DNA from 4 places in the Synechocystis sp. PCC 7509 genome. Region 4 is predicted to be linked to each of the others. Evidence: predicted binding sites of a transcription regulator. Region 4 holds the regulator's gene; each other region holds the start of a gene.
The links. The regulator NtcA, encoded in region 4, controls nitrogen genes in cyanobacteria. The targets are predictions, from matches to a motif close to GTANCNNNNGNTAC.
Positions count from the first base shown of each region.

Region 1: the regulator NtcA is predicted to act here: its motif matches at 1,409-1,422, upstream of SYN7509_RS0218125 (MSMEG_0572/Sll0783 family nitrogen starvation response protein).
Region 2: the regulator NtcA is predicted to act here: its motif matches at 1,756-1,769, upstream of SYN7509_RS0205130 (DUF3155 domain-containing protein).
Region 3: the regulator NtcA is predicted to act here: its motif matches at 1,777-1,790, upstream of SYN7509_RS25900 (ammonium transporter).

Region 1 is NZ_ALVU02000001.1:3,614,226-3,617,371, forward strand. It holds gene SYN7509_RS0218120 (MSMEG_0569 family flavin-dependent oxidoreductase) at 82-1,323, shown strand; gene SYN7509_RS0218125 (MSMEG_0572/Sll0783 family nitrogen starvation response protein) at 1,488-1,970, shown strand; gene SYN7509_RS26325 (Nit6803 family nitrilase) at 1,973-2,953, shown strand; gene SYN7509_RS0218135 (nuclear transport factor 2 family protein) at 2,964-3,146, shown strand, end outside.
Region 2 is NZ_ALVU02000001.1:994,835-997,980, forward strand. It holds gene SYN7509_RS0205120 (PadR family transcriptional regulator) at 285-665, shown strand; gene SYN7509_RS0205125 (cofactor assembly of complex C subunit B) at 708-1,238, shown strand; gene SYN7509_RS0205130 (DUF3155 domain-containing protein) at 1,408-1,722, opposite strand; gene SYN7509_RS0205135 (GAF domain-containing sensor histidine kinase) at 2,033-3,146, shown strand, end outside.
Region 3 is NZ_ALVU02000001.1:2,640,634-2,643,779, forward strand. It holds gene SYN7509_RS0213240 (RibD family protein) at 1-252, shown strand, start outside; gene SYN7509_RS0213245 (GNAT family N-acetyltransferase) at 282-1,469, shown strand; gene SYN7509_RS25900 (ammonium transporter) at 1,961-3,146, shown strand, end outside.
Region 4 is NZ_ALVU02000001.1:1,354,322-1,357,467, reverse strand. It holds gene hisB (imidazoleglycerol-phosphate dehydratase HisB) at 1-338, opposite strand, end outside; gene fabI (enoyl-ACP reductase FabI) at 444-1,220, opposite strand; gene ntcA (global nitrogen regulator NtcA) at 1,566-2,237, shown strand; gene SYN7509_RS0206870 (DUF3084 domain-containing protein) at 2,335-3,146, shown strand, end outside.

The DNA.
Region 1 (3,146 bases), 2.3 Mb from region 4:
AATCCAAAGTATTGAGAGCTACAAAAGACTTACTCAGCCAGCACTTAATCTGACAGTACATTGCTGGAGCAAAGAGTAGTTATGAAAAATCATTATCCTATAGTTATTGTGGGCGGCGGTCAAGCGGGATTATCTCTAAGTTACTGCTTGAAGGAAAAAGGCTTTGAGCATATTGTCTTTGAAAAAAATACCATTGGCTACTCCTGGCGTTCTAAACGTTGGGATTCTTTTTGCTTGGTGACTCCCAATTGGCAATGTAAGTTACCTGGTTATCACTACTTTGGCGATGAACCAGAAGGGTTTATGCAAAAAGACCAAATTGTTCAATACATTGAAGATTATGCCGCTTCTTTTGCGCCACCAATTAGAGAAGGCGTAGAAGTGTTAAAAGTGCGGAGTTTTCAAGGTGAATTTGCTGTAACTACTACCATTGGCGAATATACAGCAGATAATGTTGCGATCGCATCTGGTAGCTATCATCGCCCCAAAATCCCCCCAGTAGCCCAAAATCTCGATAAATCTATCCTGCAATTACATTCTTCTGAATATAAAAATCCCCAATCTTTACCCGATACTGTATTAGTTGTAGGGACTGGACAATCTGGCTGTCAAATTGCCGAAGATTTGCATCTTGAAGGGAAAAAAGTACATTTGTGTGTTGGTAGCGCTCCTAGATCACCACGCAGATATCGCGGTAAAGATGTCGTGGAATGGTTAGATAAAATGGGTCACTACGATTTACCCGTTGACAAACATCCGCAAAAAGAGCAAGTTCGCGCCAAAACTAACCATTATGTAACCGGACGCGATGGCGGGAGAGAGATTGACTTGCGCCAATTTGCTTTAGAAGGAATGCAATTGTATGGATCTTTGCATGACGTTACAAGTCCTTATCTACACTTTCGAGACAATTTGCAGCAAAATTTAGATGGCGCGGATGCGGTGGCGGAAAATATCAAAAAAAACATTGATAAATTTATTGACTCTAACCAGATTCAAGCACCTGTAGAACCGGACTATCAACCAGTTTGGCAGCCTGAAAAGGCGAAACCTTTACTTGATTACCAACAAGCAAATATTGGCGCGGTTATTTGGTGTACGGGTTATCATTCCGATTTTAGTTGGATAGAAATCCCGGTATTTGACGATAAAGGCTATCCCCAACACGATCGCGGTGTAACGGCTCATAAAGGCTTGTATTTTCTCGGTTTGCCTTGGTTATATACTTGGGGATCGGGTAGATTTTCGGGAATAGCAAGAGATGCGGGTTATTTGAGCGATCGCATTGCAGCTAATCAAAATATTTTGCAGTCTGTTCGTTAAGTACCTATCTAAATCAATAGGTATAGAGAGAAGTTTAGTAACCAAAGCCATCGCAACTAGCTTTATTGTTAGACCTAAAACTTTCGTATTTATAAATACAAAACCCTTATTCCGGTAGCACTTAATCTAGCAAAACGATAAACAGTTTTGCAAAGGAGAACATTATGCCTGAAGTTACAACACCCGCACACCAAACTGGTGACTTTTTTGTCGATTACGAAGAAAAAGTATTTCCCGATGTCAAAGCTGAACCCGGAGAAAAAGCCTTAGTTACCTTTCATACTGTCGCCTTTGAAGGTTCGATTGGTTTTGTAAACTTGCTTCAAGCTACCCGTTTGCAGCGTAAAGGTTTTGAAACAGCAGTTTTACTCTACGGGCCAGGCGTAACACTCGGAATTCAACGCGGCTTTCCTAAGCTTGGTGATGAACCATTCCCCGGTCAGCAAAACTTTAATAACCAAATTACTAAATTTATGTCAGAAGGTGGCAAAGTATACGCCTGTCGCTTTGCACTGCAAGCACTCTACGGACATGGCGAACCTTCTTTAATTCCAGGGATTCGTCCAATTAATCCTCTTGATGTCCTCGATCTAATTTTGATGCATCGCAAAGATAACGCCTTTATTCTCGATACCTGGACACTGTAAATATGGATTATTCGCGCCCAATTAGAGCCGCCGCCGTCCAAATAAGCCCAGTGTTGTATAGTCGGGATGGGACTACAGAAAAAGTATTGAAAGCGATCGCCAATGCTGCCCAATCTGGCGCTCAATTAGTAGTTTTTCCTGAAACTTTCATTCCCTATTACCCTTATTTTTCCTTTGTACAGCCCCCGGTACTCATGGGTAAAGAACATCTGAAACTGTACGAAGAAGCGGTAACTGTACCGGGTGCGGTAACTGATGCGGTGAGTCAAGCCGCCCGTACTTATAACATTGTGGTGGTATTGGGAGTAAACGAACGCGATCGAGGTTCTCTATATAATACTCAACTAATTTTTGATGCCGATGGGACTTTGTTACTCAAGCGGCGCAAAATTACCCCTACCTATCACGAGCGGATGGTATGGGGACAGGGAGACGGTGCGGGTTTAAAGGTTGTAGATAGCGCCGTTGGCAAGTTGGGGGCTTTGGCTTGTTGGGAACATTACAACCCCTTGGCGCGATTTGCTTTGATGGCGCAGCACGAACAAATCCATTGCGCTCAGTTTCCAGGTTCTTTAGTTGGACAGATTTTTACTGACCAAATTGAAGTAACAATTCGCCATCACGCTTTAGAATCTGGCTGTTTTGTTGTCAATGCGACAGGTTGGCTATCCAAAGAACAAGTTGCCCAAATTACTACCGATGAGAAATTGCAAAAGGTTTTGAGTGGGGGTTGCAATACTGCCATTATTAGCCCGGAAGGTAATCATTTGTGTGCGCCAATTACTGAAGGGGAAGGAATGGCGATCGCCGATCTTGATTTTTCCCTAATTACCAAACGCAAGCGAATGATGGACAGTGTAGGTCATTACTCCCGCCCAGAATTGCTGCAATTGCAAGTAAATACCAACGAGCAAACCGTTATGAAACCTTTAAGCCAGGAGTTTCACACCCTTGTAGAAACTTACCCAATTCTGAAGGAGTGAAGCCTAAAAAATGGAAACTAAACCGCCTTTACCGCCTTTTACTTTAGAAACAGCATTAATCAAAGTTCAAGCGGCGGAAGATGCCTGGAACACTCGTAACCCTCAAAAAGTTGCCTTAGCTTATACCGAAGATTCCCAATGGCGCAATCGGGACGAGTTTTTTAGTGGACGAGAGGCGATCGCAGCTTTTTTA
Region 2 (3,146 bases), 360 kb from region 4:
ATCTACTTTAGGACAGCCTGTGTCTCAAATTATCTCAAAAGTTTTGTAAATCGAGTTAACGGCCCTCAAAATTATGGCTGTAACAATAGTAAATTGAAGCTTTAAACATTTTGACTGGCGTTGTTTTTTTTAGTTTTTCCGCCCATAATCTCTATAAAAATTCACAAATATATAAGTAGCTGCGAGGTTAATTGACAATCCGAGAAAAATAAAGTTTACTGGATTTTTTTATAACTTCTTTTAGCACCCTGTCTCAAGCCGCCGCGAAAATTAATTCACATCCTATGTCTATGAAAACTTTACTAGGAGAGCGACAAATGAAACTTGAGCATATCTATGAGTTTTTTCGCCATCGTCCTCCAACTTATTTAGGTCAAGAACTTGCAGTATGTTATGTTCTTTCCGTTTTAGTTGAAAAAGAATCTTACGGTACAGAGCTTATTACCATGCTTGAAACCGAGCATCCACGCTATCGCCTGTCTGACACAGTTTTGTATAGCGCCATTAAGTTTCTAGAAGACGAAAAAGCCATTACTGGTTACTGGAAAAAAGTCCTTGGGCGAGGTCGCCCCAGGAGAATGTATCAAATTAGTCCCCAGTGGCAAACCCAATCTCAAGACTTGGCTCGTCTTTGGCGAGAATATATCATTACTAACCCAGGGTAGCCAATAATAAAGAAGTTGGTATGAGTTTTAACCCCAATAGCCGTGAATACTGCTACTATTCCCTCACTTTTTGTCTTGACTTTGGTGTTAGCAACGGGCTTGTTTTTCTTTATCCGAGCCTCTGCTAAAGATCGTACTGAGCAAATAGAATTAATTTCTCAGCAACCGGAAGCAACTCTCATGGCTCAATTACAACAGTATTTTGACATTCGAGCCTACCGCGTTGCCAGTATAGATAAAGAAAATAACTCTGTTACTTTTACGGGTATGGTTAGACCTAGTATTTTTCTAGCAATGCTTCTAACCATCCTCGCCAGTGCGGGTATTCTCAGCTTAGTCTTAGCTTTGTCGCTCCTGTTTCCCAACTTAGGTAAAGTTTTTTTGTTATTGGTGCTTGCGTCCCCGGCGGCGGGTATTTTTTATTGGAAAAAAGCTGGTCGCATCGAACAAGTATCTCTAAAATTGCAACCTACAAGCAGTCAGAATGTGACTATTTGGATCAAAGCTCACCGCGATGAAATTCTTGAACTTCGACAGGCTATTCCTTTGACCGAGGTAGGCGATCGCGAATAAATATTTATTGTCCAAAAAATTACCCCACCCAAACTAGAGGCTTGAGTAGGGTTAAAATTTGACTAAAACTAACGATTCACACCCTGGTATTTCTGTTAAAAAACCTCATAAATAATTGTTTAAAGGATTTATAGCCGATCAATACCATTTAACTAAACTCCTGTCACGCCTACTTGCGTATCGTCACCAATTCCTTCTCTGTGGGATTTTCTAAAAACCGCAGACTAGGAAACAAAAAATGATTCTCCTCAACGTACTGCGCCCCAAATAATCCTTTTTCTGCCCAGAAGTAACGATCCGTTGTGTGTTCATTCCGTTTCACAAGTAGCAACGCTGGTGGTAAGATGCCCTCCGCTTGAATATATTTTCTGGCGGCGGTCACAGGCTTATCTTCTCCACTTTCGATACTAAATTGAGGCACGTTTTCCAGGATTCGGCGACCCTCTTGACGACGACGACTTTTCCGCTTGCGTCTCCTTGCCAACTTTTTGTCCTCCTCTCTAAACAATGAAATATTGTAGTTATGGTTACAATTTCCGTCGCCAGTATATCGTTCTGAATTTTTAAAATCAACTTATGTTAAGTATTTGATACAAAGTTATCAAGATATGGTTTAAAAGTGCCGCAAAGGTTAAGAAGTTGTTTAATAAAGTTAATAATTGTTAAAGAACTACGCTTGATATAAAAATCTCTCGCTCAAAGGCTGAAAACATCTCATAGCCCAATTACCTTGTTAATATGAGGCAAAAGTCCCGGTAGTGTAGGCAAGCTGAATAAGTTTTAGTACATAAAGAATGCTGACCAGTTCTGATTTTGTTGCTCTATGCCAAATCCAAGTTGCCGCGCTCACCCAGAGGTTGGGAGCGGTATGGAGCATGGTTTATTTGACAGAGGAATTGGTAGAAAAAGAAAGCAGCCAAGCTAAGTTAATTCCCGTATTTGCTTATCCCGATTTAGCTGCTTGGCAAAAAGCAAAGGTTTCAGGAGGGATGCTACACGAAGTAAGGGAAAATACTTCACCGAAGTTACTACCAAATATTGCCCCTACCTCTGTACCATTGCCAGCCAGAGAATTTTGGCAAGCGCCAACGCCGTCATTAAGCCCTACTAGACAAATTGTATTGCCATTAATTTATGAAGGGATGTTGATGGGATTGCTCGTAACTGGGAGAGAAGACAGAGCCTGGAATGAAGCCGAGCGTCAAGAAATTGAGACCATTGCTCAAACTTTAGCGATCGCTTGTTCGTTAGATCGGCGTAGAGTTTGGGTAGAGCAGCAATTGTCAAAGCAGCAGCATTTACAGCAACAGCAAAGAGATTTACTAGATAACTTATTACATCAATTCCGCAACCCTTTAACGGCGCTGCGAACCTTTGGTAAGCTATTGCTCAAACGCTTTGCCCCCGACGATGCGAATAGAGCCGTAGCGGATAATATTGTCAGAGAAAGCGATCGCCTGCAAGAATTGCTTAAACAATTCGATCGGGCAATAGATTTGACGGTGGATGACTTAGAAGCCCAAAAAGCTTTAGCTCCGGCTTTAACTAAGGTAAAATCTTTGCCATTACTGACGGCGGCAAATAGCCAATTATGTGTAGTTGCCAATGTATTAGCGCCGCTTGTAGAATCAGCACGGGCGATCGCTCTTGAGCGAAATTTACGTTTAGAAGCAGACATTCCGATGAATGCACCCGCCGTCAAAGCTGACGAAGGAGCTTTAAGGGAACTATTGAGCAATGTGATTGATAATGCTTTGAAATACACTCCCAAAGGCGGACAAATTAATATTCAATCTGGCATTTGGGGAGACAGTTTACAAGGTATAGCCATTAGCGATACTGGGTTAGGAATTCCCCCTGCTGATTTGGGAAAAGTTTTCGAGCGGCATTACCGAGGAGTACAGGAAA
Region 3 (3,146 bases), 1.3 Mb from region 4:
TTAAAACGCTTGGCGGTATTAGGGGGCGGCGAGATAGTCGCAGCAATGTTAGCCGCCGATTTAATTGATGAATTGTGGTTAACGATTTGTCCTTTACTTTTGGGGGGAAACAATGCCCCCACTCCTGTAGGAGGTGAAGGATTTAGAGAAATAGTTGCTCCGCGTCTAGAATTAGTATCGGCAAAAGTCATTGTTTCAGAAGTTTTTTTACATTATCGCCGCCAACGAGAGGACGATTTAAGTACCCTGTAGAAGTAGCCTTGCCGTCACAGATTTTTTGTATGGTTAAATCGATTCAGCCTAGTTATAACGTTGCTTGGATTAACAAAATTGCCGAAGTTCCCCAAGCGGCATGGGATGCCCTCGCTATGCCCCTCAAAACGCCTTTTTTGGAGTGGGAATGGTTAAATAATTTAGAAAGCTCTGGGAGTGCTATACCCCAAGCTGGTTGGTTGCCGAATCATTTAACTATTTGGCGCGATCGCACTTTAATTGCCGCAGCACCAATGTATCTTAAAGGTCATAGTTACGGAGAGTTTATTTTTGACCAACAGTGGGCAGAAGTATCGCAACGAATTGGGGTGGATTATTACCCAAAACTCTTAGGAATGTCACCTTTTACCCCCGCCGTTGGCTACCGTTTTTTGATAGCGCCGGAAGAAGATGAAGACGAGATGACTGGGTTGATGATCAGGGCGATTGATTATTTTTGCGATCGCCAAAATATTTCGGGCTGTCATTTTTTGTATGTCGATCCCGAATGGAAACCAGTTTTAGAGCGTCATGGTTTTACAGCTTGGCTTCACCATAGCTCAATTTGGCAAAACCAAGAATTTAAAAGCTTTGACGATTATTTGACAATATTTAACGCCAATCAGCGCCGCAATATTAAACGCGAACGCAAAGCTGTAGAAAAGCAAAGTTTGCAGTTGCAAGTGTTGACGGGTGATGAGATTCCTAAGTCATTATTTCCGCTTATGTATAGCTTTTACGCCGATACTTGCGACAAATTTGGCTGGTGGGGAAGTAAGTATTTAACTAAGGGATTTTTTGAGCAGCTATACGCTCATTATCGGCATCGGGTGGTATTTGTAGCCGCTTATAACGAGTTAGATAAGCGTCAACCCGTGGGAATGTCTTTTTGTTTGACTAAAGGCGATCGCCTGTACGGGCGCTACTGGGGTAGTTTTCAAGATATTGATTGCTTACACTTTGATGCTTGCTACTACGCGCCGATTGAGTGGGCAATCCACCAAGGAATCCAAACTTTTGACCCCGGTGCAGGGGGCAGACATAAGAAGCGGCGAGGCTTTCCCGCAAGTCCCAATCACAGTATGCACCGCTTTTATAATCGGCGATTGACGCAAATTTTACTTCCTTATATCAAAGAAGTAAACCAGATGGAACAGCAAGAAATTGAGGCGATTAACCAAAACTTACCTTTTAATCCTAGTAGCGAAGATAAATAAAATAAATTGCCTGAATAAAGTTACTCAGGCAATGGCTAATTTGCTTTCCCTACACAGGCTAATACAGCTTATTTAGATAAAAAACCGTGAATTTTCGGTAATAGGCTGATTATCAGATAACAAACTAAGTGTAAATACTTGGTTTCACTACTACTTGCTCTCGGAACTTATGGTGAGTGTATCGTCAGCAAAATGCTACTTTAGCGATCGCCTCTTGCAGGATTAAAGTCCGCAAGGTAGGGCGTTACCTTCATTACCTAAACTTGATAATTATCTCCATTTTGTAGAAGCAAACTTCTAAACATTTGTATTTATTTTTACAGAAATAATGCTTGCTGTGATACAAAATAATCTTCTTAAAAGGCACTAACAATGTAGTTTTGCTTTAGTAGAACAAGTTATTTCAGGTCTTTTGCTATAGCTTGATTTTGTTAGAAGTCAAGATTTTACCAGATTATCAAGTGTTTACTAATTAAGGATCGTTGCGACTAATGAAGGTAAGATTCACACCCAAGCACAAGAGGAAGAACACGAAAAGGCGGCTAAAAGGGCATTCCCGCTTTAACAAAAATATACCGATTTTAGCTCCGTTAGAGCGAGCAATTAAACAACTGACTCCTAGTTGGCAAGCCTGCATCCCTCTAGCAACCTTAATTGTGCTGGTGTGGGGTTACGCCGCCGTCGCTCAAGATGCACCCCCTGCAAGTACCGATAAGGTAACGCAAGACTTGCAAAGCTTGAGGGTGGGGATAGACACCTTATGGGTATGTATAGCTGCCTTTTTGGTGTTTTTCATGAATGCGGGTTTCTGTATGCTAGAAACTGGGTTTTGTCGGCAAAAAAACGCTGTTAACGTGCTGTCAAAAAACTTAATTGTGTTTGCCATATCTACCGTAGCATTTTGGGCGATCGGTTTTGCCTTGATGTTTGGCGATGGCAATCCATTCTTTGGGACTAATGGCTGGTTTTTAAGTGGAGCCGACAATAGCCCAGCAATGGGAGATGCCTATCAAGGTGTTTTTGGCGCTCTAAATTGGACAGGCGTACCTCTAGGGGCAAAGTTTTTGTTTCAGTTAGTGTTTGCTGGAACTGCTGCCACAATTGTTTCTGGAGCGGTTGCCGAACGCATTAAATTTGTTGACTTTTTAATTTTTAGTCTATTGCTTGTCGGTATTGCTTACCCAATTACCGGACATTGGATTTGGGGTGGTGGATGGCTTGCAAAAGCAGGATTTTGGGACTTTGCCGGATCGACAGTAGTTCACGCCGTTGGTGGCTGGGCAGCTTTGATGGGTGCAGCCTTTTTAGGACCCCGTCTGGGCAAATATCAAAATGGTGTCTCGATAGCAATGCCGGGACACAACATGAGTATTGCTACTTTAGGCGCTTTGATCTTGTGGCTAGGATGGTTTGGGTTTAATCCTGGTTCAACAATGTCAGTAAATCCAAGTATTGCCCATATTGCTTTAACAACAAACATAGCAGGGTCTTTAGGTGGGATTGCTGCTACCATCACCGCTTGGCTGTATCTAGGCAAGCCAGACTTATCGATGATTATCAATGGCATCCTGGCAGGGTTAGTTGGGATTACAGCAAGTTGTGCTTTTGTGAGCTTGCCTTGGGCGGCAGTAATTGGAGCGATCGCCGGAGTAATAGTCGTTTTTTCTGTCACCTTCT
Region 4 (3,146 bases):
GGCGCAAGAAAGTTCCCAAAACGCACAATTCCTTGGCGATCGCCTAATGCTTTCCCTAATGCTTGTCCTAAAGTGATACCAACATCTTCATTGGTATGGTGATCGTCTATTTCTAAATCCCCTGTCGCTTGCACGTCTAAATCAATTAATCCGTGCGAGGCGATTTGATTGAGCATATGGTCTAAAAAAGGTACGCCGGTCGCTGTATTGCATTTTCCCGTACCGTCTAAATTAACACTAACTTCTATGTCGGTTTCTTTGGTGGTGCGACGAATAGAAGCCGTGCGGGTAGGGATATTGGCTAGAGAAGATAAAATTTGGGGGTTTCTTGTCTGCATAAAACTAACTTAAAAACTATCTATATATTCAATTCTTGACTGAAGATGCTAGTTTTGCCACAATCTCCTAGGAAGACGTTTCATCAAAACGTCTCTACATTATTCCTACATTCCCATAATTTCGTAGCCCGCATCTACATACAAAATTTGCCCGGTAATGCCACTCGCTAAATCGCTACACAAAAACGCCGCCGCGTTTCCGACTTCTAGCTGCGTTACCGTGCGCCGCAAGGGGGCAATTTTTTCTACGTGATGAATCATATCCAAAATTCCCCCAACGGCGGAAGAAGCTAAAGTTCTAATCGGCCCGGCGGAAATTCCATTAACGCGAATGTTTTGCTCTCCTAATTCGGCGGCTAAGTAACGCACGCTCATTTCTAACCCAGCTTTTGCTACCCCCATGACGTTGTAGTTGGGAATTGCTCTAACTCCTCCCAAATAGGTCAGCGTGACAATACTACCGCCTTCAGTCATTAAAGGTTTCGCCGCACCGCTTAACTGTGTCAAAGAATAGGTACTAATTTCTAAGGCTTGATTAAAACCCGCTCTTGAAGTATTACTAAAGCCGCCCGTTAGGTCTTCTTTGTTGGCAAAAGCTAGACAATGAATGAGGATATCTAATTTGCCCCATTTAGAAGCGACTTCTTCAAACATTTCTTTGATCTGCTCGTCACTTTGGACGTTACACGGTACAAACAAGCTGGGATTAAGGGGTTTTACAAGTTCTGCTACTTTATTTTCCATTTTGCCGCGTTCGTCGGGCAAATAGCTAATCCCAATATTTGCTCCGGCTTTATGGAGTTGTTGGGCAATTCCCCAAGCAATCGAGCGATTGTTAGCAATTCCAGTTACTAAGGCGTTTTTTCCAGTCAAATCGAGCATAAACTATAAGTTTTAATTTAAAAATATTCCATTTAGGAGCATACCCGAATTTGGTCATCAAACAAAAAACGCTATCGCTCTTAACTATTTTTGGCGTTACTGTAAAGTGTGATAATTCTTCCCAACGTTTGCAACTTGTCCTATCTCACTCTCTTTCCTCCCAATTACCAATTACCAATTACCAATTACCCATTAGCCAACCCCCTATTTTTTCAAAGTAATTCTCTCTTAAAAATTATGTAGTCAACAATACAAAAAAACCATTTAAAGTCATATTAAGTAGTGTAGTGATACAAAACTGCGGAGTTTTTTGGATCGCGCGAAGGATGTTTGTTAGGCAAAAAGATGATCGTAATGCAAGATAGACCGTTAGCGGCGGTATTTCGTCAAATAGGAACTGGCTCGTTTCCCCCAGTTGTGGAAATGTTTGAACGGGGTAAAACGATATTTTTTCCAGGCGATCCAGCAGAACGAGTTTATTTTCTGCTCAAGGGCGCAGTAAAACTTTCTAGGGTTTATGAAGCTGGAGAAGAAATTACCGTAGCACTGCTTAGAGAAAATAGCGTGTTTGGCGTACTTTCGCTACTGACAGGACAACGTTCGGATAGATTCTATCATGCGGTGGCTTTTACTCCTGTAGAGCTACTTTCCGCACCCATTGAACAAGTAGAGCAATCGCTAAAAAGCAATCCAGAATTGTCGATGTTGATGCTTAAAGGCTTGTCATCGCGGATTTTGCAAACAGAAATGATGATTGAAACTTTGGCGCACCGCGATATGGGTTCGAGGCTAGTAAGTTTTTTACTAATTTTGTGCCGAGATTTTGGTATTCCCACCTCTGAAGGAATTACTATTGACCTTAAGTTATCTCATCAAGCGATCGCTGAAGCTATTGGTTCTACTCGCGTGACTGTAACTCGGCTCCTTGGAGATTTGCGGACTGACGAAATGATTTCTATTCACAAAAAAAAGATTACTCTCCACAATCCAGTAGCTTTGAGTCAGCAATTTACCTAAAAAAGCTTCTCCCGCTCCCCATAAATTCTAAGAAGCCACCAAAATTTAAGCGGTTGAAGTAGGCTGTATTTGAGTGGGCAAAGGTGGACGGCGGAAAATGACTACCGGAATAATCCTAATTGTAGCAATTTTGATTTTGGGAGGTGTAATCGCGACGGTAGGCGATCGCATTGGCACGCGAGTAGGCAAAGCTCGACTAAGCTTGTTTAAACTGCGTCCACGCAAAACTGCCGTTTTAGTAACTATAGTAACTGGGAGCGCGATCGCTGCTTCAACACTCGGAATTCTATTTGCCGCCGACAAAAGCTTGCGCACGGGAGTATTCCAACTTGAGAGAATTCAAAAAGACCTCAAAACAAAGCGCAAGCAGGTAGAATCTACAACTAAAGAACTAGAAGCTACAAAAATTCAAAAAAGTAATGTAGAAAAGGATTTGCAGCAAGCTAGAACCGAACAAAAAGCCGCAGAGAAAAGGCAAGCCCAAGCCCAAAAACGTTTGCAAGCAACCAATAGATCGTTACAGGCGGTAATTACTAAACAAACTCAAACTCAAGCCCAATTAAGCCGTACTCAAGTTAAACAGGCACAAACTCAAGCCCAACTAAGCCGCAACCAAACCCAGCTAAGTCAAATTACCAGTAGATTTCTGGATGCTAGGGCTTTACTGCAAACAGTCTCTCAGCAAGCAAAGACTTTACAAGCAGAAATTCAAAAACTTCAAAACGAACGCCAACAAATCGGTAAGCAGTTAGCAGAAGTCAGAAGTCAAATTGCTGATCGCGATGAGGCGATTGCTAATCTAGATCAAGAAATAGTCAATCGCGATCGCGATTTGCAACAGCGCGATCGCGTAATTGCCGGTAGAGAAGTTCGCCTCAAACAATTAGAGAGTCAAAGAGAATTTCTCGA